DNA from 4 places in the Pelomonas nitida genome. Region 1 is predicted to be linked to each of the others. Evidence: predicted binding sites of a transcription regulator. Region 1 holds the regulator's gene; each other region holds the start of a gene.
What was found. Region 1 encodes FNR, which switches genes on or off when oxygen is low (the NO sensors DNR and NnrR bind a similar motif). Its sites were predicted from a motif close to TTGATNNNNATCAA; they were not measured.
Positions count from the first base shown of each region.

Region 2: ACG00X_RS05645 (PHA/PHB synthase family protein) is a predicted target of FNR. The motif match lies at 3,406-3,419, and genes of this name have one in related genera.
Region 3: ACG00X_RS05565 (oleate hydratase) is a predicted target of FNR. The motif match lies at 2,732-2,745, and genes of this name have one in related genera.
Region 4: ACG00X_RS14400 (oxygen-binding di-iron domain-containing protein) is a predicted target of FNR. The motif match lies at 3,442-3,455, and genes of this name have one in related genera.

Region 1 covers NZ_JBIGIA010000003.1:76,494-83,591, reverse strand. Annotated here, with positions in the region: gene ACG00X_RS04845 (sigma 54-interacting transcriptional regulator) at 1-835, shown strand, start outside; gene ACG00X_RS04840 (BON domain-containing protein) at 1,037-1,381, shown strand; gene fnr (fumarate/nitrate reduction transcriptional regulator Fnr) at 1,584-2,318, opposite strand; gene hemN (oxygen-independent coproporphyrinogen III oxidase) at 2,475-3,878, shown strand; gene ACG00X_RS04825 (urease accessory protein UreH domain-containing protein) at 3,903-4,529, shown strand; gene icd (NADP-dependent isocitrate dehydrogenase) at 4,585-5,847, shown strand; gene ACG00X_RS04815 (NADP-dependent isocitrate dehydrogenase) at 6,104-7,098, opposite strand, start outside.
Region 2 covers NZ_JBIGIA010000003.1:280,233-287,330, forward strand. Annotated here, with positions in the region: gene ACG00X_RS05630 (glycoside hydrolase family 48 protein) at 1-1,103, shown strand, start outside; gene ACG00X_RS05635 (LemA family protein) at 1,157-1,726, shown strand; gene ACG00X_RS05640 (cellulase family glycosylhydrolase) at 1,759-3,300, shown strand; gene ACG00X_RS05645 (PHA/PHB synthase family protein) at 3,493-5,241, shown strand; gene fabI (enoyl-ACP reductase FabI) at 5,243-6,010, shown strand; gene ACG00X_RS05655 (efflux transporter outer membrane subunit) at 6,015-7,098, shown strand, end outside.
Region 3 covers NZ_JBIGIA010000003.1:255,108-262,205, reverse strand. Annotated here, with positions in the region: gene ACG00X_RS05570 (phospholipase A) at 1-985, shown strand, start outside; gene ACG00X_RS05565 (oleate hydratase) at 1,070-2,659, opposite strand; gene ACG00X_RS05560 (DUF4405 domain-containing protein) at 2,883-3,401, shown strand; gene ACG00X_RS05555 (hypothetical protein) at 3,588-3,803, shown strand; gene ACG00X_RS05550 (class I SAM-dependent methyltransferase) at 3,811-4,476, opposite strand; gene ACG00X_RS05545 (crotonase/enoyl-CoA hydratase family protein) at 4,478-5,290, opposite strand; gene ACG00X_RS05540 (PAS domain S-box protein) at 5,426-7,098, opposite strand, start outside.
Region 4 covers NZ_JBIGIA010000010.1:124,226-131,323, forward strand. Annotated here, with positions in the region: gene ACG00X_RS14385 (alpha/beta fold hydrolase) at 1-774, shown strand, start outside; gene ACG00X_RS14390 (RelA/SpoT family protein) at 771-3,032, shown strand; tRNA gene ACG00X_RS14395 (tRNA-Val) at 3,089-3,165, shown strand; gene ACG00X_RS14400 (oxygen-binding di-iron domain-containing protein) at 3,515-4,297, shown strand; gene ppk2 (polyphosphate kinase 2) at 4,486-5,391, shown strand; gene ACG00X_RS14410 (hypothetical protein) at 5,543-5,815, opposite strand; gene ACG00X_RS14415 (DUF4259 domain-containing protein) at 6,067-7,098, shown strand, end outside.

The DNA.
Region 1 (7,098 bases):
GTTTGTGGCGGTGAACTGCGCAGCCATCCCCGAGGCGCTGCTGGAGTCCGAACTGTTCGGTCATGTGAAGGGGGCGTTCACCGGTGCGCAGGGGCATCGGCAGGGGCTGATCCCGGCGGCGCATGGCGGCACGGTGTTTCTCGACGAGATCGGCGACATGCCGCCGTCGCTGCAGGTCAAGCTCCTGCGGGTGCTGCAGGAGCGCGTGGTGCGGCCGGTGGGCAGCAACGAGCCGGTGGCCGTGGACGTGCGCGTGCTGTCCGCCACCCACCGCGACCTGGAGCTCGCGATGGCGGAAGGGCAGTTCCGCCCAGACCTGTTCTACCGCCTGAACGTCGTGAAGCTGAGGCTGCCGCCGCTGTCGGAGCGCCGCGAGGATGTGGCGCTGCTGGCGCAGCATTTCCTGCAGCTGCTGGCCGAGCGGCATCGCAAGCCGGTGAAGGGCTTCGCGCCCGAGGCGCTGGAGGCGCTGGTGACGGCGCCGTGGCCCGGCAATGTGCGCCAGCTCTACAACGTCGTCGAGCAGGTGTGCGTGCTGGCGACCGGCACGCTGGTGCCGTTGGCCCAGGTGCAGCGCGCGCTGCAGATGCCTGCGGCCGACGTGCTCAGCTACCAGCATGCCAAGCAGCGCTTCGAGCGCGACTACCTGAACCAGTTGCTCACGCTGACCTCGGGGCATGTCGCGGAGGCGGCCCGGCTGGCCGACCGCAACCGCACCGAGTTCTACCGCCTCATGCAAAAGCACGGGCTGGACCCGCAGCGCTACCGCACCGATCCCCTGGCGACCGCGTCGGATTTCAGCGACACGAAGCGGTCCGACGAATCAAGCACTTAGCGGCGCTGTCGCCAGAGCTGTCGCCGCCTGGCGACAGAACCGCTGCTGCGGCGGGTGCCGGCATCACCGGATCGGCCGCCGACGACGGGCAAGTGGCTGATTTCAAAAGGAAATCAAGACCTGGCACAGCCTTTGCGCTGAGGAGGTCGTGGTGCCCCCGGGCATCGCGTTTCTTTGACTCAGCATCCTCAGGAGATCTGCATGCAACAAGCATCCACCTTGGTCCGTCTGCTGTCCGCCGCCCTGACGGCCACGGCCGTTAGCGCTTCCTTCGCCGCCGACATGGCGCCGGCCACCGCTCCTGCGCCGGCAGACCAGGTCGCTCAGGCGCAGCCCGGCGATGCGGCCATCGCCAGCCAGGCCGCTGCGGCGCTGCAGCAGGACAAGGACCTGCAGGCCCTGCCGCTGACCGTCAGCAGCGCAGCTGCCGGCGTCGTGGTCGTGAAGGGCATGGCGCCCAGCGCCGAGCTGGCTCAAAAGGCCATCAAGCTCGTGCAAGCCGTGCCCGGCGTGAAGGAAGTGCGCAACGAGATCAAGGTCGGCTGATCCCCACCGTCCCTGATCTCCCCGGCCCCGCGTGCCCCCGCGGGGCCTTTTTTTTGTCTTCGGGCCGAGCGCCGGGTCGCCCCAAGCCGGCCCGCTCAGGCGATGTGCTTGCGGCTCGATGCCGCAAGCATCGCCGTCCCCTCGGGGGACCGACCAGAGGCGCCCGCGTTCAGCGCGGCGCGACTGGGCGAGGGGCTTCCGGTCAGCACCGGCTGTTGTTCACCAGCGCCTGCAGGCCGGCCTGGTCGAGGATGCGCAACTGGCGCTGCTTGACTTCCATGAGGCCGTCTTCCTGGAATTTGGAGAAGGTGCGGCTGACCGTCTCCAGCTTGAGGCCCAGGTAGCTGCCGATTTCCTCGCGCGTCATGCGCAGCACGAGGCTGGACGCGGAGAAGCCGCGGGCCTGCAGACGTTGCGTCAGGTTCAGCAGGAAGGCAGCGAGCCGTTCCTCGGCGCGCATATTGCCCAGCAGCAGCATCACGCCATGGTCGCGCACGATCTCGCGGCTCATGATCTTGTGGAAGGAGTGCTGCAGCACGGTGAACTCGCGCGACAACTCCTCCAGCTGGGCGTATTGGATGACGCAGACCGACGAGTCTTCCAGCGCGACGGCGTCGCAGTGGTGGTGGTCGCTGCTGATGCCGTCCAGGCCGAGCAGTTCGCCCGCCATCTGGAAACCGGTGACCTGGTCGCGGCCGTCTTCGCTGTTGACGCAGGTCTTGAAGAAGCCGGTGCGCACGGCGTAGAGCGACTCGAAGCGCTCGCCGTTGCGGAACAGGTGGTCACCGCGCGACACGGAGCGCCGCTTGGTGACGAGGTCGTCGAGCTTGCTGAGCTCGCTGGCGTTCAGGCCCACGGGCAGGCAGAGTTCACGCAGGTTGCAGCTGGCACAGGCGACCTTGAGCGGCTCGATGGCGTCGGAAGTGGGCGTCGGCATGTCTGGGGAGCGCGACATGCGGGAGACGGTCGGCAAGGTCGTCGGCATGGCGTTTTTTGGGTTGGATCAACTGGTTTGCATTCTTGGCCGGGCGGCGCGCAGCGGGCTTGATGCCGATCAAGGCCGGTCCGCGTGGGGCTGGGCAAAGTGCCGGTCATGACTGCTGTAACCGAACGCCCCCACGAGCTCGAGCTTGCCGACCTGCTGCGTCGCCACGACGTGGCCGGGCCGCGCTACACCTCGTACCCGACCGCCGACCGCTTCGTCGAAGCGCACCAGGGCACCCAGCACTTGCAGGCGCTGCACCAGCGCGGCACGGCCCAGCCGTTGTCGGTGTACGTGCACATCCCGTTCTGCGAGCAGCTCTGTTACTACTGCGCCTGCAACAAGATCATCACCAAGCATCACGAGCGCGCCGCGCCGTATCTGGCGGCGCTGGAGGTGGAGATGGATCTCGTCGCCGAAGCGCTGGGCGCTGAATCCGGCGGTATGGCGCCGGTGTCGCAGCTGCACCTGGGAGGCGGCTCGCCGACCTTCCTGTCCGACGACGAGCTGAGCGGCTTGATGGACGGTCTGCGCCGCCGCTTCAAGTTGCTGCCCGGCGCCGAGGTGTCCATCGAGGTGGACCCGCGCACCGTCGACCGGCAACGGCTGGCCCACCTGCGCGTGCTGGGATTCAACCGCCTGTCCTTCGGCGTGCAGGATTTCGACGCCGCCGTGCAGAAGGCAGTGCACCGCGTGCAGCCGATCGAGCAGGTGGCCGCGCTGATGAAGGACGCGCGTGAACTGGGCTTCTCGTCCACCAACGTCGACCTGATCTATGGCCTGCCGCTGCAGACGCCCGAGAGCTTCGCCCGCACGATCGCGCAGGTGGCCGAGTTGCGGCCCGACCGCATTGCGATGTATGCCTACGCGCACCTGCCGCAGCGCTTCAAGCCGCAGCGGCGCATCGTGGCCGAGCTGCTGCCGCCGGCCGGCGACAAGCTCACCATGCTGTCGGGCGCGATCAGCTCGCTGCTGGGCGAGGGCTATGCCTATATCGGCATGGACCACTTCGCGCTGCCCGACGACCCGCTGGCCGTGGCCAAGCGCCAGGGCCTGCTGCACCGTGGCTTCCAGGGCTATTCCACGCAGCCGGACTGCGATCTGGTCGGGCTGGGCGTGTCGGCGATCAGCCGCGTGGGCGCCACCTACGCGCAGAACGCCAAGACGATGGATGAATACGAGGACGCGCTGCGCCAGCGCCAGCTGCCCGTGCAGCGCGGCCTGGCGCTGACGCGCGACGACCTCGTGCGCCGTGCCGTCATCATGGCGCTGATGTGCCAGGGGCGGGTGGAGTACGAGTCCATCGCGGCGTCCTACCTCGTCGATGTGCCGAGCTATTTCGGGCCGGAGCTGGCGCGGCTGAAGCTGCTGGTCGACCAGGGGCTGGTCGAGCTGGAGCCGGATGCGATCCAGGTCACGCCGCTGGGCTGGTATTTCGTTCGTGCCGTCGCGCTGGTGTTCGATCGCTACCTGCAGGCTGATGCCAGCCGCGAGCGTTTCTCCAAGATCATCTGACGCCGATCGTGACCGGGGCCGCCGATGGCATTTGATGTCGCGCTGATCGCATCGGCCACGCTGATGGGGCTGGCCGGCACGCCGCATTGCGCGGCCATGTGCAGTGCGCCCTGCGCGCTGGCGGCAGGGCCGCGTCCCGCCAAGCTGCTGGCCGGCCGCGTGCTGGGCTATGGCGCGGGCGGCGCCGTGGCGGCCGCGTCCGCCGAAGCGCTGGCGCGGGCGTCGCAGAGCGTCGCGCTGCTGCAGCCGGCCTGGGCGCTGCTGCAGGCGGCCCTGCTGCTGCTCGGGCTGACGCTGCTGGCCCGCGGCCGCGTGCCGGCCTGGCTGGGCGCCGTGAACTGGCGGCCCAAGCCGCGCCATGCGTTCGCCACCGGCCTGGCCTGGGTCGTCATGCCTTGCGGGCTGCTGCATGCGGCGCTGCTGCTGGCGGGGCTGTCGGGCTCGGTGCCCGGCGGTGCGGCGGCGATGGCGGGCTTCGCGCTGGCGAGCACGCCGGGCCTGGTCATCGCGCCGCTGTGGCGTGCGCGCCTGCTGCGGCGCGGTGAACGTGGCGAGGTGCTGGCGCTGCGACTGGCCGGTCTGGCGCTTGCCATCGGCGCGGCGTGGGGCCTGGGTCACGGCGTGTGGGAACGCATCCTGCTGGCCTGCTGACGCCTAAACTCGCCGGGTTCGTTCTCCCCTTCGTCAGCTGCGGAGCCGCTCCCTCATGCCCCAACACATCACGGCGCCGGAAGGCGGCCGCAAGATCACCGTCAACGCCGACTTCTCGTTGAATGTGCCGGACCACCCCATCATCCCGTTCATCGAAGGGGATGGCATCGGCGTGGACGTCACGCCGGTCATGCTGCGGGTCGTGGATGCGGCCGTGGCGCGCTGCTATGGCAATGCCCGCAAGATCCACTGGATGGAGATCTATGCCGGCGAGAAGAGCACGCGCGTCTACGGCCCCGGCGTGTGGATGCCGCCCGAGACGCTGCAGGCCGTGAAGGACCATGTGGTCTCGATCAAGGGGCCGCTGACAACGCCGGTCGGCGGCGGCATCCGCTCGCTGAACGTGACGCTGCGCCAGGAACTGGATCTCTACGTCTGCCTGCGCCCCGTGCAGTACTTCCAGGGTGTGCCCAGCCCGGTGAAGGAGCCGCACAAGGTCGACATGGTCATCTTCCGCGAGAACTCGGAAGACATCTACGCCGGCATCGAGTACGAGGCGGGCAGCGACAACGCCAAGAAGCTGATCCAGTTCCTGCGCGACGAACTGGGCGCCGGCAAGATCCGCTTCCCGGAGAGCTCGGGCCTGGGCATCAAGCCCGTCAGCCGCGAGGGCACGGAGCGCCTGGTGCGCAAGGCCATCCAGTACGCCATCGACCACAACAAGCCCAGCGTGACCATCGTTCACAAGGGCAACATCATGAAGTTCACCGAGGGCGCCTTCCGCGACTGGGCCTATGCGCTGGCGCAGAAGGAGTTCGGGGCCGAGCCCATCGACGGTGGCCCGTGGTGCCGCCTGCGCCACCCGCGTACAGGCAAGGAGATCCTGGTCAAGGACGTCATCGCCGACGCCTTCCTGCAGCAGATCATCCTGCGGCCGGCCGAGTACAGCGTCATCGCGACGCTCAACCTCAACGGTGACTACATCTCGGACGCGCTGGCGGCGCAGGTGGGCGGCATCGGCATCGCGCCCGGCGCGAACATGAGCGACTCGGTGGCGATGTTCGAGGCCACGCATGGCACGGCGCCCAAGTACGCCGGCAAGGACTATGTGAACCCCGGCTCGGCCATCCTGTCGGCGGAGATGATGCTGCGCCACATGGGCTGGACGGAGGCGGCCGACCTCATCCTGCGCGCGATGGAGCTGGCCATCCTCAGCAAGAAGGTCACCTACGACTTCGCACGGCTGATGGACGGTGCCACGCAGGTGTCGTGCTCGGGCTTCGGGCAGGTCATGATCGACCAGATGGAAATTGCCTGACGGCCGTTGGCCGGGCCGCACCAGCCGGGGTTTCAGGATCAGCCAGTTTCAAAAAAAGAAAACCCCGGCGTAGGGCCGGGGTTGTGGGGCGCCCCGTGGTGCTTCACGAGACGCGGTCAGGGATTGCAGGAGGCAAACGCCTGGTCGGGAGTTTAAGTAACTGCGCTGAAACTTTCCTTGCTGGTCATTGACGTGAATCAGCGGTGATCGTGAAAAAGGGGCGCGTTCGGCGCCCCTTGTCACATCGGCTGAGACGTCAGGCGATCAGTTGCAGCGCGGCGTTGAACGTCGCGCTCGGGCGCATGACCTTGTCCAGCTTGGCGGCGTCCGGCAGGAAGTAGCCGCCGATGTCGGTCGGCTGGCCTTGCACGGCCTTCAGTTCGTCGGCGATCTTGGCTTCGTTGGCCGTCAGCTTCTCGGCCAGAGGCTTGAACTTGGCGGCCAGCTCGGCGTCTTCCGTCTGGGCAGCCAGTTCCTGGGCCCAGTACAGCGTCAGGTAGAAGTGGCTGCCGCGGTTGTCGATCTCGCCGGTCTTGGGGCTGGGGCCCTTGCCGTTGTCCAGCAGCTTGCCGGTGGCGGCGTCCAGCGCCTTGGCCAGCACCTTGGCCTTGGCGTTCTTGTTCTTGATGCCCAGCTCTTCCAGGCTGACGGCCAGCGCCAGGAACTCGCCCAGCGAGTCCCAGCGCAGGTGGTTCTCTTCCACCAGCTGCTGCACGTGCTTCGGAGCCGAGCCGCCGGCGCCGGTTTCGTACATGCCGCCGCCGGCCATCAGCGGGACGATGGACAGCATCTTGGCCGAAGTGCCCAGCTCCATGATGGGGAACAGGTCGGTCAGGTAGTCGCGCAGGATGTTGCCCGTGGCGCTGATCGTGTCCAGGCCGCGGATGACGCGCTCCAGCGTGTAACGCATGGCGCGAACCTGGCTCATGATCTGGATGTCCAGGCCGGTCGTATCGTGCTCGTGCAGGTACATCTTGACCTTGCGGATCAGCTGCGCCTCGTGCGGGCGGTAGCTGTCCAGCCAGAAGACCACCGGCATGCCGGAGTTGCGCGCGCGGTTGACGGCCAGCTTGACCCAGTCACGGATGGCGGCGTCCTTGCACTGGCACATGCGCCAGATGTCGCCTTGCTCGACGTTCTGGCTCAGCAGCACCTCGCCCGTCTCCAGGTCGGTGATGTTGGCGATGCCGTCTTCGGTGATCTCGAAGGTCTTGTCGTGCGAGCCGTACTCTTCGGCCTGCTGGGCCATCA
Region 2 (7,098 bases), 200 kb from region 1:
ATCAGCAAGACCCCGACTTCGCCAAGCTCAACACCTACCTCGCCGGCGGTGCGGAACCCACCTGGACCTACCACCGCTTCTGGGCGCAAGCCGACATCGCGCTGGCCCAGGCCGACTACGGCCGCCTCTTCCCGGCGACGGGCCCGGCCATCGTCGTGTCGTCCAGCGCGCTGACGGTGCCCGAGGGCGGCTCGGCCAGCTTCGGTGTGTCGCTGTCCGAAGCGCCGACGGCCAACGTGACCGTGGCGGTCGCCAAGGCCGCCGGCGGTGACGCGGACCTGACCGCCGGCACCAGCACCCTCGTCTTCACGCCAGCCAACTACGCCACCCCGCAACTCGTCAGCGTGTCCGCCGCGACCGATGCCGATGCGCTCAACGGCAGCGCCACGTTCACGCTGAGCGCAGCGGGCCAGACCGGCGCCAGCGTGGTCGCCACCGAGAAGGACGCGGACATCGTCGTGCCGGTGGACCTGATCGTCTCGGCCACGGCCGTGTCCGTCCCCGAGACCGGCACGCAGACCTTCACCGTGAAACTGGGCGCAGCACCCACGGCCAACGTCGCGGTCATGGTGGCACGCACGGCGGGCGACACCGACATCTCGGTGTCCGGCGGCAGCAGCCTGACCTTCACGCCGGCCAACTGGTCCACCGCCCAGACCGTGACGCTGGCGGCCGCCAAGGACGCCGACTCCGCCAACGGCACCGCCACCGTCAGCGTCAGCGCGGCCAACGCGGCCACGCGCACGGTCACGGCCACGGAGGTGGACAACGACGTGAAGACCTGCGCCGTCCTCTTCGACACCACCAACGACTGGGGTAGCGGCCAGGTGCCGACGATCAAGCTCAGCAACCTGGGCACGACGCCGCTGTCCGGCTGGTCGGTCAGCTTCACCGAGAGCAACGCGTTCACGCTGGCGAACTCCTGGAGCGGCACCTTCGCCGTGAACGGGCGCACCATCACGATCACGCCGGCGCCGTGGAACGGCACCATCGGGCCCAACAGCTCGGTGGACCTGGGCATGCAGCTGACCTACTCGGGCGCCAAGCCCGTGCCGACCGGCCTGAGCTGGGCCGGCCTGAGCTGCGACATCACCGTGAAGTAAGCCTCCCCGGGGCGGCACACCGCCGCCCCGGCCTTCGCGCAAAGGCCACATCCATGAACAAGACCCTCCTCACGCTGGCACTGCTCGCCGCCGCGGCTGCCGGCGGCTTCGCCGTGCTGACCGCACGCGACCTGGACCGGCGCGAACAAGATGTCCTCAGCCGCTGGACCGAGCTGCACCGCGCCGAGCAGGCGCAGTTCGCCGAGATGCCCGCCGTCCTCGCGCTGGCCGACGCGCAGCCCGCACTCGACGCGGCGGTGCGCACCAACGCCCGCTCGCGCTGCAACCTGCTCGCCCAGTTCGACAGCGGCGGCCCCGTCATCGACGACGCGCGGCGCTTCGATCTCTACAAACAGGTGCGCGCCGAGTGCACCGGCGGGCTGTTCCGGCTGCTGGCCGCGCTGCGCGACGCCCCGCCGCTAGCCGCAGACAGCCACGTGCAGGCGCTGGGCCGGTCCCTGACGCAGGGCCAGGCCACGGTAGACAGCGCCCGCGAACGCTACCGCCAGGCACTGGCGGCCTACAACGAAGGCATCCAGCACCTGCCGCGCGGTCTGGCCGCCAGGCTGCTCGGATACGAGGAGCGGCCGGATTTCGTTCGCTACGCCGACGCTGGCCGCTGACGCCCCTCTTCCTCCACGCAAGGAGACCCTCAATGAAGCGATTCATCGCCCGCCTGCGCACGCTGGCTGCGGCTGGCTTCGGCTGTGCCCTGCTCATGCCGACGGCCCATGCGGCCCTCACGCTCACGCCCAAGATCAACGCCTGGAGCGGCGGCTTCTGCGTCTCGGCCATGATCGCCAACACCAGCAACGCCCCCGGCGGGGCTTGGACGCTGACCTTCGACCTGCCCGGCGGCCAGGTCACCAGCAGCTGGAATGCCGTCTTCACCAACAGCGGCAGCACGTACACCGCCAAGGGGCTGAGCTGGAACTCGCCGCCGCAGGCCAACCAGCAGTTCGAGGTGGGCTTCTGTGGCAACGGCACCGCACCGCTGACCACGGCGTTCAATCTGACCGAAGAGGGCGCCAGCTCCGGCGGCGGAGGTGGGGGCGGCACCACACCGACCGACGACCTCAACATCGGCCCCAAGGGCGACTTCAAGCCGCCTTTCAGCGTCAGCGGCAACAAGATCGTCGACGCCAACGGCGCCACCGTGTCGATGCGCGGCGTGAACTGGTTCGGCTTCGAGACGCCCGACAACATCGCCCACGGGCTGTGGTCGCGCGGCTACAAGGACATGATCCAGCAGATGCAGACCCTGGGCTTCAACGCCGTGCGGCTGCCGTTCTGCCCGAAGGCGCTGCATGCCACCTCCTACACCGGCAGCGTGGAGTCCTCGCTGAACCCCGACCTGAAGGGCAAGACGCCGCTGCAGGCCATGGACCGGCTCATCGGCGAGATGGCCAGCCGCGGCATGTACGTGCTGCTCGACCACCACCGCCCCGACTGCAATGCCATCTCCACCACGCCGCAGATCCCCGGCTACTCGCTGGACGACTGGGTCAACGATCTCGTCTTCGTCGCCACGCGCTACAAGAATGTCGCCAACGTCATCGGCATCGACCTGAAGAACGAGCCCCACGCCGACTACGGGCACGGGGCGCACTGGGGCAACGGCGACATCGCCACCGACTGGAAGCTCGCCGCCGAGCGCGCCGGGGCCGCCGTGCTGGCCGCAAACCCGAAGGCCCTCATCTTCGTGGAGGGCATCTCGGACAACGGCGGCATCTGCGAGTCGACCTACGGCCACTGGTGGGGCGGCAACATCGAGCCGGTGGAGTGCTACCCCATCGACGCAGCCAAAGTGCCCCGCAGCAAGCTCGTGCTGTCGCCACACATCTACGGGCCGGACGTCGCCGCGCAGGCGTACTTCCAGGCGTCGGCGGGGTTCCCGGACAACATGCCGGGCATCTGGCAGCAGCAATTTGGCCGCTTCATGGGCAGCTACGCGGTCGTGCTGGGCGAGTTCGGCGGCAGGTTCGGCGGTGCCGACCAGGTTTGGCAGACCCGCTTCGTCGACTGGCTCAAGTGCAAGGGCGTCCGCAACTTCTTCTACTGGTCGTGGAACCCCAACAGCGGCGACACCGGCGGCATCCTGCAGGACGACTGGCTCACGGTGAACACCGGCAAATACAACAACCTCAAGCGCCTGTGGGACGGCTCCACCACCAACACCGGCATTTGCACACCCTGAGCCTCGCGGCGTGCTGATGCCAGATGCCGGCCAGCAGTGATGCTCGCCGGCATGTTCATGTCTGCTTGATGACCACGAATGAAAACCAACTGATCGGTCGGTGACTTAACCTGCGTCAAATGGTGTGCGCGTCGGGCCGCCTACATTGGCAACGCCTGGCTCGCGGCGAGCCAGGCGACACAGGGAGTCCGCATGACCGACACGCTAGCCCGCTCACCCACCGAACGCCTGGACGATCTGTTTCACGCGACGCTGGCGCGGGGCACGCGCTCACTGTCGCTCATCGCACCGGGCCTGGCGCTGGCCGACTGGGCCACGCACCTGGCGCTGTCGCCGGGCCGCTGTGCCGAGCTCGGCACGCTAGCCCAGCAGCAGGCCCGCGCCTGGGCCGACTATGCGCTGCAGAGCGCTGCGGCCACGCTGCAACTGCCCGGTTCGGAGACGGCCAGCCCGCCCGAGGCGCCGCTGGCCGACCGGCGCTTTGCGGCACCGGATTGGCAGCGCTGGCCCTTCAATGTGATGCAGCAGGCCTTCGTGCTGCAGGAGGCCTGGTGGGCACAGGCGACGGGGCCGGTCTGGGGTGTCGAGAAGCACCACACCGACTTGATGAGCTTCTGGACCCGCCAGTGGCTGGACGTGGGCTCGCCGGCCAACCTGCCCTGGACCAACCCGCTGGTGCTGCGCCGCGCGGCCGAACAGGGTGGCCAGAACTTCCTGCGCGGTCTGCAGGACTGGCTGGACGACGCACAGCGCCTGCAAAGCGGCGCGCCGCCCGCCGGCACCGAGGCCTTCGCCGCCGGCCGCAACCTCGCGATGACGCCCGGCCAGGTCGTCTGGCGCAACGAGCTGATGGAGCTGATCCAGTACACGCCGCAGACAGAACAGGTGCACGCCGAGCCGCTGCTCATCGTGCCGGCCTGGATCATGAAGTACTACATCCTCGACCTGGCGCCCGGCAGCTCGCTGATCGAGTACCTCGTGCGCCAGGGCCACACCGTGTTCGCGATCTCCTGGAAGAACCCGGGCGCCGAGCAGCGCGAGCTGGGCATGGAGGACTACCTGCAGCTGGGCATCGCCGAGGCGCTGCGTGTCATCAACGCCGTCGTGCCTCGCCAGCCCGTGCATGCGGTGGGTTATTGCCTGGGCGGCACGCTGCTGGCGCTGGCCGCCACGGCCATGGCCCGCGACGGCGATGCGCGGCTGGCCTCGCTGACGCTGTTCGCCGCGCAGACGGACTTCAGCGAACCCGGCGAGCTGAGCCTGTTCATCGACGAAAGCCAGCTGGGCATGCTGGAGGCGCAGATGAAGGAGACCGGCTATCTGCGCGCCGAGCAGATGGCCGGCGCCTTCCAGATGCTGCGCTCCTACGACCTGCTGTGGTCGCGCCTGGTGCAGGACTACCTGCTGGGCGACCGCACACGGCTGAATGCGCTGATGGCCTGGAATGCCGACTCCACGCGCATGCCTGCCCGCATGCACAGCGACTACCTGCGCCAGCTGTTCCTGCGCAACGACCTCGCCGAAGGCCGCTACGAGGTCGGCGGCCACGCCGTCGCGCTCAGCAGCCTGCACCTGCCGCTCTATCTTGTCGGCACCGAGACCGACCACGTCGCGCCGTGGCGTTCGGTCTACAAGCTGCATCACCTGTGCCCGGCCGAGATCCGCTTTGCGCTGACCAGCGGCGGCCACAACGCCGGCGTCGTCAACCCGCCGGGCGACGGCCACCGCCATTACCGCGCCGCCACCGCCGCGCCCGGTCAGCCCTATGTCGCCCCCAATGACTGGCTGGCCGCCACACCCGCGCAGGAAGGCTCGTGGTGGCCCGACTGGGCCGCCTGGCTGCAGGCCCGCAGCGGCCCCCTGGTGAAACCGCCCCGGCTGGGCGCCAAGACGGCACCGCCGCTGGGCGACGCGCCGGGCCTGTACGTGATGGAGCGCTGACATGAGTGGCGAACTGCAAGGCCGCCGCGGCCTCATCGTCGGCATCGCCAACGACCAGAGCATCGCCTGGGGTTGTGCCCGCGCCTGCCGGGCCGCAGGCGCCGAGCTCGCGCTGACCTGGCTCAACGACAAGGCGCGGCCGCATGTCGAGCCGCTGGCCGACCAGCTCGGTGCCACGCTGCGCCTGCCGCTGGACGTGGAGCGCCCCGACGAGCTGGAGGCCGTGTTCGCCGCCATCGACAACACCTGGGGCGGGCTGGATTTCCTCGTGCACTCCATCGCGTTCGCGCCCAAGGCCGACCTGCAGGGCCGCGTCGTCGACAGCAGCGCGGCCGGCTTCGCGCGGGCCATGGACATCTCCTGCCACTCCTTCCTGCGCATGGCGCGCCTGGCCGAACCGCTGATGACCCAGGGCGGCAGCCTGGTCACGATGAGCTACCTCGGCGCCGAGGAGGTGGTGGCCAACTACGGCCTCATGGGGCCGGTCAAGGCGGCGCTGGAATCCAGCGTGCGCTATCTGGCCGCCGAGCTGGGCCCCAAGGGCATCAGCGTGAACGCGGTGTCGCCCGGGCCCATGGCCACGCGCGCCGCCTCCGGGCTGCCGCATTTCGACGAACTGCTCGAGCGTTCGCGCGAACGCGCACCGCTGCGCCGGCTGGTGGACATCGACGAAGTGGGCGCGCTGTGCCGCTTCCTGGCCAGCGAACCCGGCCGCGCCCTCACCGGCAACGTGCTCTACGTCGATGCCGGCCTGCACATCCTGGGATGACCTGATGAACCGGACCCTTCCGACGGCCCTGGTGGCCGCCATGCTCGCTGGCTGCGCGCCCCTGACACCCCATCCGACGCCCGCGCACGACCTGCCCCCGCACTACGCCGGCGCCCCCAGCCAACCGGCCGCCACGCCGCCGGCCTGGGGCGATTACTTCACCGACCCGGCGCTGCAGGCCGTGATCCGGCAGGCGCTGGCCAACAACCGCGACCGCGCGCTCGCACTCGCACGGCTCGACGAGGCACAGGCGCTCGCCGGCGTGCAGGCCAGCCAGCGCCGCCCACAGGTCGCCCTCGACGCCCAGGCGCAGCGCAGCCGCGTGCCGGCAGACCTGAGCATCACGCGGCGCCCGCTACTCGGCGAGCAGTTCCAGCTGGGACTGGGGCTGGCCAGTTGGGAGCTGGATCTGTGGGGCCGCCTCGCGCGGCTCGACGACGCTGCGCGCGAGGCCTGGCTCGCCAGCGATTCGGCCGCGCAGGCGGTCACGCTGTCCCTGGTGCAACAGGTGGCCCAGACCTGGCTGCAGCTGGCCGAGCTGGACGAGCGCCTGCGGCTCGCCCGGCGCACGCTGGACAGCCGTGAGGAGTCGCTGCGCATCTTCAAGCGCCGCGTCGAACTGGGCGCCACATCGCGCCTGGCGCTGACGCAGGTGCAGCTGCTGCAGACGCAGGCCGCCGCGCTGGTGTCGCAGCTGCAGCAGCAGCGCGAGGCGCAGTGGCAGGCGCTGTCGCTGCTGGTCGGTGGCACGCCGGCCTCGGCCGAGCCCCGGCTGGCCGAACTGCCACCGCTGCAGGCCGGCCTGCCGGCAGATCTGCTGCGCCAACGGCCCGACCTGATCGCCGCCGAACACCAGCTGCTCGCGGCCGATGCCAACATCGAAGCCGCACGCGCCGCCTACCTGCCGCGCATCAGCCTGACCGCCGCCTTCGGCAGTGCCAGCGCGGAGCTGTCCGGCTTGCTGAAACCGGGCAGCAGCGCCTGGAGCCTGACCCCCGACGTGGCGCTACCGCTGCTCGACGGCGGCCGCCGCGAGCAGAACCTGGCCGTGCAGCAAGCCCGCCGCCGCCAGGCACTGCTGAGTTATG
Region 3 (7,098 bases), 180 kb from region 1:
GGCTTGCTACGACAAGGCGATGGGCCGCGCCATCGCGCCCGCCGCGCCGCCGGCCTATGTGGACAACCCCACGGGTGGAGCGCCGACGGTAGTGCCCGCATCGACCTCGTTGCTGGCGCCCAAAGGCGAGGTCGTGGCGGTCGCTGCGGAGCGGCAGGAGCCGCCCAGCCTGATGTCCAAGTTCTGGGAGCTGGACCCGCAGGACAAGCGCGGTGTCTTCAACTTCGTCGGCTACCGCGCCAACTACGTGCTGCCGCTGCACCGCACCAGCCGCATCAACCGCGCGCCGCAGTCGCCCAGCCAGGCGATGGTGGAACAGCCCAACTACAAGCGCGAGGAGGCCAAGTTCCAGCTGTCGCTGCGCACCAAGCTCGCTCAGGACGTGGGGCTGCCCGGCGCCGACCTGTGGGCGGGCTTCACGCAGCAGGCCATGTGGCAGATCTGGAACGGCAAGGATTCCAAGCCCTTTCGCAACAGCGACTACGAGCCCGAGCTGATGTACGTCGTGCCCACGCCTGAGTCGTGGCGGCAGTTGCCGCTGGGCTGGCAGTGGCGCTATGCGCAGCTGGGGCTGACGCACCAGTCCAACGGTCAATCGGACCCGCTGTCGCGCAGCTGGAACCGCGTCAACGTCGTGGCCGGCTTCGAGCGCGGCGACTGGTCGGTCGTGGCGCGGCTGCTCAAGCGGCTCAACGAAGACGCGGCCACCGACAACAATCCCGACCTCGTCGGTTTCCGCGGCCGGGGTGAGTTCCAGGTCAACTGGGCGCACCAGAAGCACACCGCGCAGCTGACCTACCGCACGACGCTGAAGGACGCCAAGTACGGCGCGCTGCAGTTCGAGTGGACCTACCCGGTGTTCCGCGACCAGCCCAACGGCCTGCGCTGGTATGTGCAGCTGTTCCGGGGCTACGGCGAGACGCTGACCGACTACAACTTTCGCCAGACCAGCGTGGGCGCCGGCTTCAGCTTCCTGCAGTTCTGAGCCGCTTGCCCTGGCGGGGTGAGCCAGGGCGTTCCCGCTGATTGACCACCGGCATGGTTGCCGGTGGCGCCATGCTTCAGCTCGTCAGCTGAACGCAGCGGTCAGCGCCTGCAGGCCCACCTGCGGATCGTGCAGGCCGTGATAGATCGGCGGGATGGGCTTGTTCACGCCGAACAGCTGATAGACCGCGTGCATGGCGCAATGCACGGAGTATTCGACGGTGTAGACCGTGTCCTCCGGCAGCTCCACGTGCTGGCCCAGGAAGGCGAAGTTCGCCGCCCCCTCCGGCAGCACGCGCGGGCGGTCGGTCGGCTTGCGCGGCGCGAACATCGCGGAGGCGTAGGGCAGCATGACCGGCGTGACGTCGGTGCTGGCCAGCGCTGCCGCGCGGATGTCGTCGAACCCGAGGTGCTGCAGCAACTCGTCCAGGATTTCGCGGCCGCCGCAGGCCGCCATCGGCTTGTCGACGAAGTTGCCCGGCGCGTCGACGAACAGGCCATAGCCCCAGGCCGTGTAGGTGTCGGCGGGCATGTCGGGGAAGTGCGGTTGGTGCGGCACAACCAGCGACATCAACCAGTTGGAGTCCACCAGCGTCATCAGCGCGCCGGTGCCTGGCTCGTTGCCGCTGAAGCTGATGATGCGGTCCAGCAGCGTACGGCCGTGCATGGTCAGCGTGAAGGACGTCCACTTGTTGTCGTCCACATTGAAGAAGGTGTGCGGGCGGCCGAAGTCGTCGGCCTTGCGGGCCAGCGTCTCCCACAGCGACCACGCGCCATCGCGCCGGTCGCGGATGAGCTCCGCCGGCTCGGTGTTGCTGCCGTAGGTGGCGTCGGCGGTGATGGAGCCCAGCGTCACGAAGCAGGCGTCGCCGTCGCCGAGGGCGATGGCCTGCGGGCCCTGGGCGGTGAGCACATGCAGCTGGGTCGCGCGTCGCCGCGTGCGGTCGTGCTGGTCGAAATCGATGTCGGTCACGCGGTGGCCGAAGCGCACGTCCACGCCCTGGGCCAGCAGCCAGCGCTGCAGCGGCACGGCGATGGAGTCGTACTGGTTGTAGGGCGTGCGCCGCACGCCGGCCAGCGTGTGCATGCGCGGGAACTCCTGCAGGAAGCGCAGGAAGTAGCGCCGCAGCTCGATGGCGCTGTGCCAGTTCTGGAAGGCGAACGTGGTGCGCCACATCTGCCAGAAGTTGCTGGCGAAGAAGGACGGCGAGAAGAGTTCGTCGATGCGACGGGCGCCCAGCAGCGCCTCGGGCGTGGCGAGCAGGCGCGTCAGCTCGGCGCGGTCACGGCCGTTGAGGCCGTACTGCTGGGCATCGAGGATGCGCGGCCCGTGCCCGATCAGGCGGGCATGCGCGTCGGTGTGCACCTGCTCGTTGAACGCCACGATTTCCTGCCGGACGGAGAGGCCGGGTTTCTCCAGCGACGGGATGCCCTCCAGCAGGTTCCACAGGCACTGGTAGACCTCTTCGCACAGCATGCGGCCGCCGCGCGTCACGTAGCCGGGCTGGGTGGGCGAGCTGCTGCCGTCGAGCGAGCCGCCGGCAAGGCCCAGTTCCTCGAGGATGTGGATGCGGTGGCCCGGCAGGCCGGCGTCGCGGATCAGGAAGGTGGCTGCGGCCATCGAGGCGATGCCGCCGCCGACCAGCCAGACGTGTGCATTCTTGGAATCGAGCATGGAGAGAAGGGGCGGCGCGGGCCGCCGCAAGCAGGCGATGCACCACTCTAGGCACGGTGCATGCGGGCGACACTGACGCAAGTCAACCCCGCAACAGAAGGGCCTCGATACCAGCCTTTGAAGGAGGGACTTGGCGGCCAGCAATGCAGCGTTCACGTGGTGTGCGGATGATCGCCCGCTTCTCATTGGCGTGTGCGTCGGTTGCTTCCCGACCTCTTTCTTCATGAACTTCCCCACCGTGTCGCGCGCCTGGGCCACACCGTTGCTGCTGGCCTGCTTTGCGCTGATGGCCGGCACCGGCGTGCTGATGTTTCTCCACCGCCATTCGCCGCTGCAGGAAGAGATCCATGCCTGGTTGGGCTGGGGCGTGCTGGCGGCGGCGGTCCTGCATGTGGCGGGCAACTTCACGTTGTTCAAGCGCCATTTCGCCGGCCGGCGCCCGGCGGTGGCGCTGTTGACTTTTGCGCTGGCGCTGCTGGTGGGCACGTCGCTGCTGCGTCCGGTGAGCGGCGAGCCGTCGGTGCCGGCCTTGGCCGTGCAGACGCTGGCGCGTGCGCCGCTGCGCACGCTGGCTCCGGTGTTCGGGCTGTCGGTGGCCGAGGCGCGGCAGGTGCTGGACAACGCCGGTCTGGCCATGGCCGACGACGACACCAGCCTCGACGCTGCCGCGCAAGGCCGTCGTGATCAGATCGGCAACGGCTTGAAGGCGCTGGCGGCCGCCGCGCGGCCGTCGCCGCGTTGACCGTCAGCGGGCCGCGGCCAGCACTGCGGCGCTGAAGCATCCGCGCGAGGCCCAGACATCGGGGCGGCCTGCGCGCTGTGTCAGCCGGCCGGTTGATACAGCATGGCCCGACGCCGTGCTTGCTGTGCCTTGGCGGCGCCAGAGCCGGTATCTATCGTGACGCTCTCTGCCACGAACGAACCCGCCATGCTTCGCACCGCCCGCCGGCCCCTGATCATCGCCATCCCGTTGCCGCGCCGGCGCTTCGGTGCGTGGCTGCGGGGTGTGTGCGCCTGGTGGGCGGCGGGCGACGACGAACGCTTCCTGCACGATGCTGTAGACATCGCCGACCTGGAGCGGCGGCTGCGGCAGCTCGAGCGCGGGCGTGACGATCGCTTCGGGCCGCTTCCGTCAGGGTCTTGATCGCGATCTACGGGGCAGCACGGCGCCTGAACACACGCATGTGCCAGCGGGTGCTGGCACTGGCGAGCACGGCGTCGTTGACGTCGGCCCGTTCGGTGGTCAGGCCCAGCTCGCCGAGCAAGGCCTCGACGAGGGCGGGCGCGTGGTTGTGGAAGCGCCGGCCGTCGGCGTCCCGGTCGTCTTGCAGCTGGGCCGCGTCCATCTCGGGGAGCGACAAGGCCAACGCCGGGCGAAGGTGCGCCGGCTCCTGGTGGCGCGGCGGCCGCAGCTGATGCGCCAGCGCGGTCAGTGCGGCGGCGAGTGATGCCGGCGCCACGTGCATCAGCACGGCGCTGCACACCACGGCGTCGAAGCCCTGCGGGTAGCGGTCAGAGAACGGGCGGCCCAGCGCGGGCAGGCTGGCGTCGGCCAGGCAGCCGGCCAGGGCGGGGCGAAGCCGCAGTGCCGTGTCGCGCATGGCCGGGTTGGGTTCCACGCCGAAGGCGTCAAAGCCTAGGTCCCGCAGCGCTGCCACGTCCCGGCCCGAGCCGGCGCCCACATCCAGCACGCTGGCACCGGGCGGCAGCGTGGCCGCCAGCAGCCCCAGCATCGCGCTGCGGCTGGCCTCGGTGGCTTCCAGCTGGGTGGCGTAGCCGTCGTAGAAGGCCGCCGTGCCGGCGTCCACGTCCATCATCTCAATCCCTGAACGACGGCGCGGCATCTTTGCCGGCCATCATGGCCTTCTGCAGGTCCTCGCTCATCAGCATCGCCGCGTTCCAGGTGGCGATGTGGTTGAGGCCGTCGGCCACGGAGTGGTCGCGGGCGTAGTTCAGCTGCTCTTTGGTGCCGCGGATGGACAGCGGCGACTTGGCGGCGATCGTCGCGGCGATCCCGCGCACACCGGCCTGCAGTGCCTCGCGGCTGTCGAACACGCGGTTGACGAGCCCGATCTCGCGCGCCTCGGCGGCTTCCACGCGACGGCCGGTGTAGGCCAGCTCGCGCACCAGGCCCTGCGAGCCCAGCAGCTTGGGCAGGCGCTGCAGCGTGCCGACGTCGGCCACCATGCCGATGTCGATCTCCTTGATGGAGAAGTAGGCGTCGGCGCTGCAATACCGCATGTCGGCGGCGCTGACGAGGTCGATGCCGCCGCCCACGCAGGCGCCGTGGATGGCCGCGAGCACCGGCTTGCGGCAGCGCTCCAGGCTGGTCAGCGTGTCCTGCATGTCCAGGATCACGCGCCGCAGCTTCTCGCGCATGCGGCCGTCGCAGGCGTCCTCGATCATGGGGGCGATGCCCATCATCATCTGCAGGTCGAGGCCGGCCGTGAAATGCCGGCCCTCGCCCTCCAGCACCACGACGCGGGCCTCAGGTTGGGCGTCGAGGCCGTCGAAGGCGCGGCGGATGTCCTGCCACATGGTGGCGTTCATCGCGTTGGCTTTGTCGGGGCGGTTCAGGCGCACCGTGGCGATGTGGTCCTGGAGTGAGACGGTCAGCGTTTCGAGGTTCATGGCGGTCACCGGGCGAGGCGAGGCCTGCGGGGCGCGTGCCGGGCTGGCGCGTTCCCTAGGCGGCGGCAATGCTATCGGCCCGGGCCGTACCGATGACGCATCGTTTGCACGGAGCGGCCGGCGTGGTCGGCCTTGTCAGGCCAGTGCGTCAAGCACCTGCGCGGCGGCGTCGAAGTCGAGGTCGGCGAGATGGCGCTGCAACTGCTCGAAGCGCTCGGCGGGCAGCTGCCGGCGCAGGGAAGGCTTCAACTGCTCCAGCTGCTGCAACGCGGCCAGGTCGTTGTCGGCCAGCAGCGCCCGCAGCTGGCGCATGGCGGCATCGTCCAGGGGCGCCGGTGCGGGCGTGGCGTCATCGGCGGGCGCCGCCGTGTCGTCGGCCGGCGCGAGGAACTCGCGCGTCGTGTCTCGCAGCGCCCGCAGCTCGGTGGCGACCTTGGCCAGCTGCTGCCGGGCCGTCTCGGCGTCGTTTGCCAGGCAGGCTGTTTCGGCCGCCGTGGCCATGCGCGCGAGCACGGGGCTGCCCAGCGTGCCGGCGGCCGCCTTGAGCTTGTGCAGGCGCCGCGCCAACGTGGGTAGTGCATGGTCGCTGGGTGCGCCGGCGGGCTGCGTTTCCAGATCGGCGTTCTCATCCAGCATGCGCGCCAGCAGCGACCGGAACAGCGCGAGGTCGCCGCCGAGTCGGCGCTGGACGTCGGTCAGCTCCAGCCCCGTCAAGGTGGGCCAGGCCGGCGTGCCGGGCCGAGCGGGTTGAGCGGGTTGTGAGGCCTGAGCCACGGAGGCGGAGGTTGCAGGCGAAGCCGGCGCAGCAGGCGCGCTGGCCGCGCCCGTGCGTGGCTTGTCTCCCACGTGGCGCAGGATGCAGGCAACGAGGCCTTCGGGCTCGAAGGGCTTGCCCAGCACGTCATTCATGCCGGCCGCCGTGGCGCGCTGTTGTTCGCCCACGGTGACGCCGGCCGTCAACGCGATGATGGGCAAGTCCGTGAGGCCCAGGCCGCTGCGGATGCGCCGCGTGGCGTCGTGACCGTCCAGCACGGGCATCTGCATGTCCATCAGCACGAGGTCGTAGCCGGTGGGGGCGTCGATGAGGCGGTCCACGGCCTGTTGCCCGTTCTCGGCCAGCGACACGCGGGCGCCTTCGAGTTCCAGGATGCGGCGCGCCACCTCGAGGTTCAGCTCGCTGTCGTCCACGACGAGGATGTGCAGGCCGGCCAGGCTCTGCCGATCCGGCGTGGGCTGCGCGTGGTCGGCGGCCAAGGTCCAGTCATGCGCGCGCGGCAGCGCCAGCATGACGACGAACTCGCTGCCCACGCCCGGTTCGCTGGAGGCCTGCACCGCGCCGCCCATCATGGTGGCGAGCTGGCGGACGATGGACAGGCCCAGGCCCGTACCACCGTAGCGCCGCGTGGTGGACGCGTCGGCCTGCGCGAACGGCTGGAAGATGCGCTCCAGCGCCTCGGGCGGGATGCCGATGCCGGTGTCGCGCACGGCGAAACGCAGTGCCACCGGCGCCTGCTCGTCGTCCGGCAACTGCTGTTCCACGGTCAGGCGCACCTCGCCCTGGCTCGTGAACTTGATGGCGTTGCTGAGCAGGTTGGTGAGGATCTGGCGCAGTCGCGTGGCGTCGCCCTCCAGCGTGGGCACGAGGTCGTCGGGCCGCACGACGGTGAAACCGATCTTCTTGGTTTCGGCCTGCAGCGCCATCAGTTCGCCGAGCTCGTCGATGAGCGACGGCAGCGCGAAGGGTGCGCGCTCGATGTGCATCTCGCCGGCCTCGATCTTGGAGAGGTCGAGTACGTCGTTGATGATGC
Region 4 (7,098 bases), on a different contig from region 1:
TGCGTGCACGGACTGACGCGTCAGGGGCGCGACTTCGACGCGCTCGCGCGCGCGCTGTGCGGCCGCTACCGCGTCGTGTGCCCCGACATCGCCGGTCGCGGCCGTTCTGACTGGCTGCGCCAGCCGGCCGGCTATCAGATCCCCGCGTATGTGTCCGACATGGTTGCCTTGTTGGCGCGGCTGGATGTGCCGCAGGTGGATTGGGTCGGCACGTCCATGGGCGGGCTCATCGGGCTGGGGCTGGCCTCGCTGAAGTCCGGCGAGGATCGGCCCGGGCCCATCCGTCGACTGGTGCTGAACGACGTGGGTCCGGCCATGCGCTTCGAGGCGCTGCAGCGCATCGGCGCCTACCTGGGCAGGGTGCAGCGTTTCGAGTCGCTGGCCCAGGGGGCGGCCTACCTGCGCACCATCTCGGCAGGTTTCGGGCCACATACCGATGCGGAATGGCTGGCGTTGTCCGAGCCGCTGTTCCGCCAGGAGGGTGAGGCGTGGGTGTTGCGCTATGACCCCGCCATCGCGCTGCCGTTTGCCGCCGTGACGCCTGAAGTGGCGGCCGCAGGCGAGGCGGCGCTGTGGGCCGCCTATGACATGCTGACCTGCCCGACGCTGGTGCTGCGCGGCGCCGACAGCGACCTGCTCAGCGCCGAGACCGCGCACGCCATGGCGCAGCGCGGCCCGGCCGCTCGTGTCGTCGAGCTGCCCGGCATCGGCCATGCACCGACCTTGATTCACGACGACCAGATCGCCATCGTGAGGGATTTCCTGAGCTCATGAAGACTGGCTTGATGCCTGACGGCGCGACGGCCGCGCCCATCGTCGCGTTGCTGGACGCCAGCGCCGCGCATTCCCATGCAGAGATCGCGCGGGCCCGCGCGTTTGCGGAGCCGCTGCTGGCGGCCGAGACACTGGACACTGGCGAGAATGCGCTCGACCACGCCGACGGCGTGTCTGCCATCCTGCTGGCCATCGGCGCGGCCCAGGAGCTGCGCGCGGCGGCCTATCTTGTCTACGCGGCAGATTTCCTGACCAAGCCGGAGGAGGTGGTGGCCAAGGCCTTCGGCGACAGTCACGCCAGCCTGGTGACGCACACGCGCAAGCTCGTCCAGATGCAGCGCGCGGCGCGTGCCGCCAAGGTCAGCACCGACCAACGGGCCGAACAGACCGAGCGCGTGCGCAAGATGCTGTTGGCGTTCTCGCGCGACCTGCGCGTGGTGCTGCTGCGCCTGGCTTCGCGCCTGCAGACGCTGCGTTGGTATGCGGCCAGCAAGACCGCCTGCCCGCCGGAGCTGGCGGCGGAGTCTCAGGCCGTGTTCGCGCCGCTGGCCAACCGGCTGGGCATCTGGCAGATCAAGTGGGAACTGGAGGACCTGGCCTTCCGCTTCCGCGAGCCGGACGCCTACAAGGCGCTCGCCAAGGGGCTGCAGGAAAAGCGCGTCGAGCGCGAGCTGCACATCGAGGCGGCGCGCGCAGCGCTTCAGACTGACCTGCAGGCCCAGGGCATCGAGGCCGAGGTGCAGGGGCGGCCCAAGCACCTCTACAGCATCCACAAGAAGATGCAGGGCAAGGCGCTGGCGCTGGATCGCGTGTTCGACCTGCGCGCGTTGCGTGTCATCGTGGCCAGCGTGGCCGACTGTTACGCGGTACTGGCGCGGCTGCACGAGCTCTACACGCCGGTGCCGGGCGAGTTCGACGACTACATCGCCAAGCCCAAGCCCAATGGCTATCAGTCGCTGCACACCGTCGTCGTGGGCCCGGATGGGCGAGTGATGGAGGTGCAGATTCGCACGCGCGACATGCATGAGCACGCCGAGCATGGCGTGGCCGCGCATTGGGCCTACAAGGAGGCGGGTGCGCGTGGCTATGCCGGTGTCAGCGCGGCCGGTGAGTTCGAGGAGCAGGTGGCGCGCGCGCGCAAGGCCGTGCTCAACCAGCTGCTCGCCTGGGAGCGCGACGCCGTGCAGGGCGGCGAGGAGGGCGGGCAGGCGTTCGACGAACGCATCTATGTCTTCACGCCGCAGGCGACCATCGTCGAGCTGACGCCGGGGGCGACGCCGGTGGATTTCGCCTACGCGGTGCACACCGACCTCGGCCATCGCTGCCGGGGCGCGCGTATCGATGGCCAGATGCTGCCGCTCAACACGCCGCTGCGCAGCGGCCAGACGGTGGAGATCGTGGCCGCGCGCGAGGGTGGTCCGTCGCTGGACTGGCTCAACCCGGAGCTCGGCTATTTGCAGAGCCAGCGTTCGCGGGCCAAGGTGCGGGCGTGGTTCAACGCCCTGCAGCAGGCACAGACCATCGCCAAGGGGCGCGAGCTGGTCGAGAAGCTGCTGCAGCGCGAAGGCCGCACGGCGCTCAAGCTCGACGAGCTGGCATCGCGGCTCGGCTTCAAGGGCGCGGATGCCTTGTTCGAGGTGGTCGGCAAGGACGAGTATTCGCTGCGCAACATCGAAGTGCTGCTGCGCCCACCGGAGCCGGAGGCCGACGAGGATGAGTTGCTCGCCCAGAGGCATACCCGCGGCGCTTCGACAGGCGCACGCGGCGGCGTGCTGGTGGTGGGGATCGATTCGCTGCTGACGACTCTGTCGCGCTGCTGCAGGCCAGCACCGCCCGACGCCATCCAGGGCTTCGTCACCCGCGGCAAGGGCGTGGCCATCCACCGCTCGGATTGCAGCAACCTCGCCGAGATGCGGCGGCGCGCCCCCGAGCGCGTCATCGCCGTGACCTGGGGCGGCGGCGAGCCGGGGCCGCAGACGGGCAAGGGCGCGCCCGTCTATCCGGTGGATGTGCTCGTCGAGGCCAGTGATCGGCAAGGCTTGCTGCGCGACGTGCTCGAGATCTTTGCCAAGGAAAAGATGAACGTCGCCGCCGTCAACACGCAATCGCTGCAGGCCGGCGCGGCGCGTCCGCGCACCGGCGGCGGCGACACGGCATGGATGAGCTTCACTTTGGAACTGGCGGATGCGACTCGCCTGACCAAGGTTCTGCGCGATCTCTGCATGGTCGCCGGGGTTCGATCTGCACGTCGTAAGTGAAATTCAAGTGAAATTCGACAAGCCGCCAAAAAGCGTGCTATAGTGCGAAGCTCTTCAGGCGCGTAGCTCAGTTGGTTAGAGCACCACCTTGACATGGTGGGGGTCGTTGGTTCGAATCCAATCGCGCCTACCAAATTTGGTAGGTATCAAGAGCCCGGTACGAATGATTTCGTATCGGGCTTTTTGTTTTCCTGCGCGGCGCGGGAGCGCCTGTCGTTGAGCACTTGATCTTGGCGCTCTGGCTGATCTGACGCGGCGAACAGCGCAGGTGGTGAGCTGTCCTGGGCGTCAGCTGCTGACGTTGCGTCTCGGCTGACCGATCCAGTCGTGGTCAGCGCAAGTGACGGGTGCAGAACGCGCGGTTGAGCCATGGCCGATTCGCGTCGACGGAGTGCAATTCGCTCCGGCCTTGATCTCGGACAACGCCTGCCGCGCGCTGTCGGGCTAGCCTCCGGCCCCAACCCACTCTCCGAGACCGCTGCATGTCTATCGAGTTGTTCCGCCAGGATCGGCACGTCTGTGTCATGTTTGCCCACCTGGGCGATGAAGGCGGGGAGGCGGTGCAGTCCAACCAGTTCCTGCTCGTCAATGGCGACACGGGCGCCATCCTCGACCCCGGCGGCAACATCGCCTACCACCAGCTCTACCTGGGCATGTCGGAGTTCTTCCCGCCACACCGGCTGTCGGCCATCGTGGCTTCACATGCCGACCCCGACATCATTGCCTCGCTGGACCGCTGGATGACGGCGACCGAGGCGCCCGTTTATATCTCGCGCATTTGGGAGCGATTTGCGCCCCACTTCTGCAAGCCCGGCAAGACCGTTGGCCGCGTCATTGGCCTGCCCGATGCCGGCAAGCGGCTGCAACTGGGCCTGGAGAAGGAGCGCTTCGAGCTGTGGGCGCTGCCCGCGCACTTCCTGCACGCCGAGGGCAACTTCCAGTTCTACGACCCGGTCAGCCGCATCCTGTTCTCCGGCGACCTGGGTGCCTCAATGGGCACGAGCCTGAACCCGGAAAAGCCGGTCACGTCGCTGGCAGCGCACATCCCTCGCATGGAAGGCTTCCACCGCCGCTACATGGTCAGCAACAAGGTGCTGCGCCTGTGGGCGGCGATGGTGCGCCAGCTGGATATCAAGATGATCGCGCCGCAGCATGGCGCCCCCATGGTGGGCGCCGCGGTACGCGAGTTCATCGACTGGGCGGAGCAGCTGGAGTGCGGCATCGACCTGTTCGGGGCGGAGAACTACCGTCTGCCGCCGAACTGACGCGCGCTCGCTGCGGGCGGCTGCCTCAGCCCGCATCTCGACGGCCGCTTGGTTGCTGCATGTCGTGCCCGCTGTCGCTGGCGCCGTAAGAACGGCCCGCCAGGCCGGCATGGTTTTGTTGTCACGCCACCGCCATGCCGGCCGGCTAGGCTGAGGCCGGGCCGCAGCTGCGGCCGGGAGGCCTTTCCGTGAGCGATATCGACGACGAGCTGGTGAAGCGCATTCACCGTGACCTGCAGGACGATTACGACGAGGAACTGGAGCTGGAGCTCGAGGACCGGAACTACGGCGAGATGCCCGGCGACGAGCCGGCCGGCGCGCGCAGCGAGCGCCAGCGCTACTTCCGCGAGCTGATCCGGCTGCAGAGCGAGCTCGTGAAGCTGCAGGACTGGGTACAGCACAGCGGCCACAAGGTGGTCATCCTGTTCGAGGGCCGTGATGCGGCGGGCAAGGGCGGTGTCATCAAGCGCATCACGCAGCGGCTGAACCCGCGCGTGTGCCGCGTGGCGGCGCTGCCGGCGCCCAATGACCGCGAGCGCACGCAGTGGTACTTCCAGCGCTATGTGTCGCATCTGCCGGCGGCCGGCGAGATCGTGCTGTTCGATCGCAGCTGGTACAACCGCGCCGGCGTCGAGCGCGTGATGGGCTTCTGCACGGACGAGCAGTACGAGGAGTTCTTCCGCTCGGCCCCGGAGTTCGAGCGCATGCTGGTGCGCTCGGGCATCCAGGTCATCAAGTACTGGTTCTCGATCAGCGACGACGAGCAGCGCGTGCGCTTCCTCGGACGCATCCATGACCCGCTCAAGCAGTGGAAGTTGAGCCCCATGGATCTGGAGTCACGCCGGCGCTGGGAGGCCTACACGACGGCCAAGGAGGTGATGCTGGAGCGCACCCACATCCCGGAGTCGCCGTGGTGGATCGTCAAGGCCGACGACAAGAAGCGGGCGCGGCTGAATTGCATCCATCACCTGCTGGGCCAGATTCCTTACCAGGAGGTGCCGCACGCCGACATCGAGCTGCCGGCGCGCGAGCGGCGCGAGGACTACATCCGCAACCCGGTGCCCGACGACATCGTGGTGCCGGAGGTCTACTGACCCGTGCTGGCGTCGCGCCGGGGCGATGCGGCGGCGTTGCGAATAGGCAGGCAGGCCAAGCCGAGACGTCAGCGCTGACTCTGCAGCGTTGGCGACTCGGCTCGGCGGCGGAGGGAAAGGGCGTCAGACGCATGTCGTGGTGACGCCCGGCTCAGATGCGCTTGGTGGCGGTCTTGGCGGCGGCCAACGTGGACTGGCGCAGCAGCGTGGCTTCGCTGTGGCCGTTGATGACCACGCGCGGCAGCTGGGCGACTTCGCGCACGGCGGTGCCGGTGACGACGACGCGGGGCAGCTGGGCAACTTCGCGGACGGCCTTGCCCGTGATGACGACGCGTTCGAGCTTGACGGTGGGTTGCGGCGCGGCTTGTGCGGCAACGGCAGACAGGGCCAAGGTGACGGCGAAGAGGGTGGTTTGCAGGCTCATGATGGACTCCGTTCGGTGGGTGTCGCGCAGCGGGATTGCTGTGTCGATGGAGTCAGTTTCGTCATCGCGTTGCCTCGCTTCCAGGCGGCTGCGATCAAGCGCGAGCGGCGCTGGATGAACTGCAGGCGTGGCCGATGAAACGCCGGCGCCAGGCCCGCGCGGTCGACGTGAATAAGCCCCCGCAGGCGCTTGCTGGTACTTTCTACACTGCGGCGCGACATCACTTCATGGCCTGACGCCGCTACATCACCATGGGAGCCTGGAGCCCTGACGCCTTTGGCAACGACGACGCGCTGGACTGGGCGCAAGGTCTTGATGAGGTGGACGATCTGTCGCTGATCGAGTCGGCGCTGAGCCCTGTCGTCGACGGGAGAGGTCAGGAGGTGGATGCGTCGCAAGCGAGCGAGGCGCTGGCGGCGCTCGAAGTCGTGGCGCGCTTGCGTGGCCAGGTATCTGAGGCGGCGTTTCCCGACGTGGCGGACGACTGGGTGTCGCGCACGCGGTTGGTGCCGCCCGAGCCGCTGCTGCGGCGTGGCCTGGCGGCGCTGGACCGCATCGAGGGCAGCGACAGCGAACTGCGCGCGCTGTGGGACGAGAGCGACAGCGTGCAGGACTGGCTGGCATCGCTGGCGGATCTGCGCCGCCGCCTGCTGGCGCCGCCGCAACCGCTGGCGCCCGCGCTCGATGAAGTGGGCAGGCGTGTGCGCAGCCTGACCGCTCTCGCCTTTGTCGTGCCGCCGCTGCCCCTGCCGGAGATGCTGCAGGGCCCGATGGCCGAGTTTGCGCGGCCGCAGCTGTTCGCGCGCATTCTGGCCGCCGAGGCACTGGGCGACGTGGCCGCCGTGCGCGACGGCATTGCGCGGCTGCGGCCACTGCTGGGCCCGGTTGCCGACGCCAAGTTGCTGTGGGACCTGGCGGTGCGCGAGGCCAAGACCCGGGCCGCCGAAGGCCAGCTCGACGCCGCGCTGGCCGACCTGCAACCCTGGCGCGACACGGCGGAGTCGCTGGGCCCCGGCACCTTTGACATGCGCTGCCTGGCCGTCTGCCAGGACGGTGGCGACTACGAGCGGGCTGAGCAGTTGCGGGCACGGCTGATCGGTGCCGGGCATGGCGCCGTCATGCAATGGCTGGATTTGGCGTTGCTGCAGGCCCGCAGTGGTTCGGCCGAGACGGCCGCAGCGCTGCTGGAGGCGAACGCCGCCGATTTCGGCAACCCGGCGCTGCTGCCCTGGGTGAACTTCGCGCGTGGCATCCTGGCCGTGCGGGCGCGCGCGGCGGAGGGG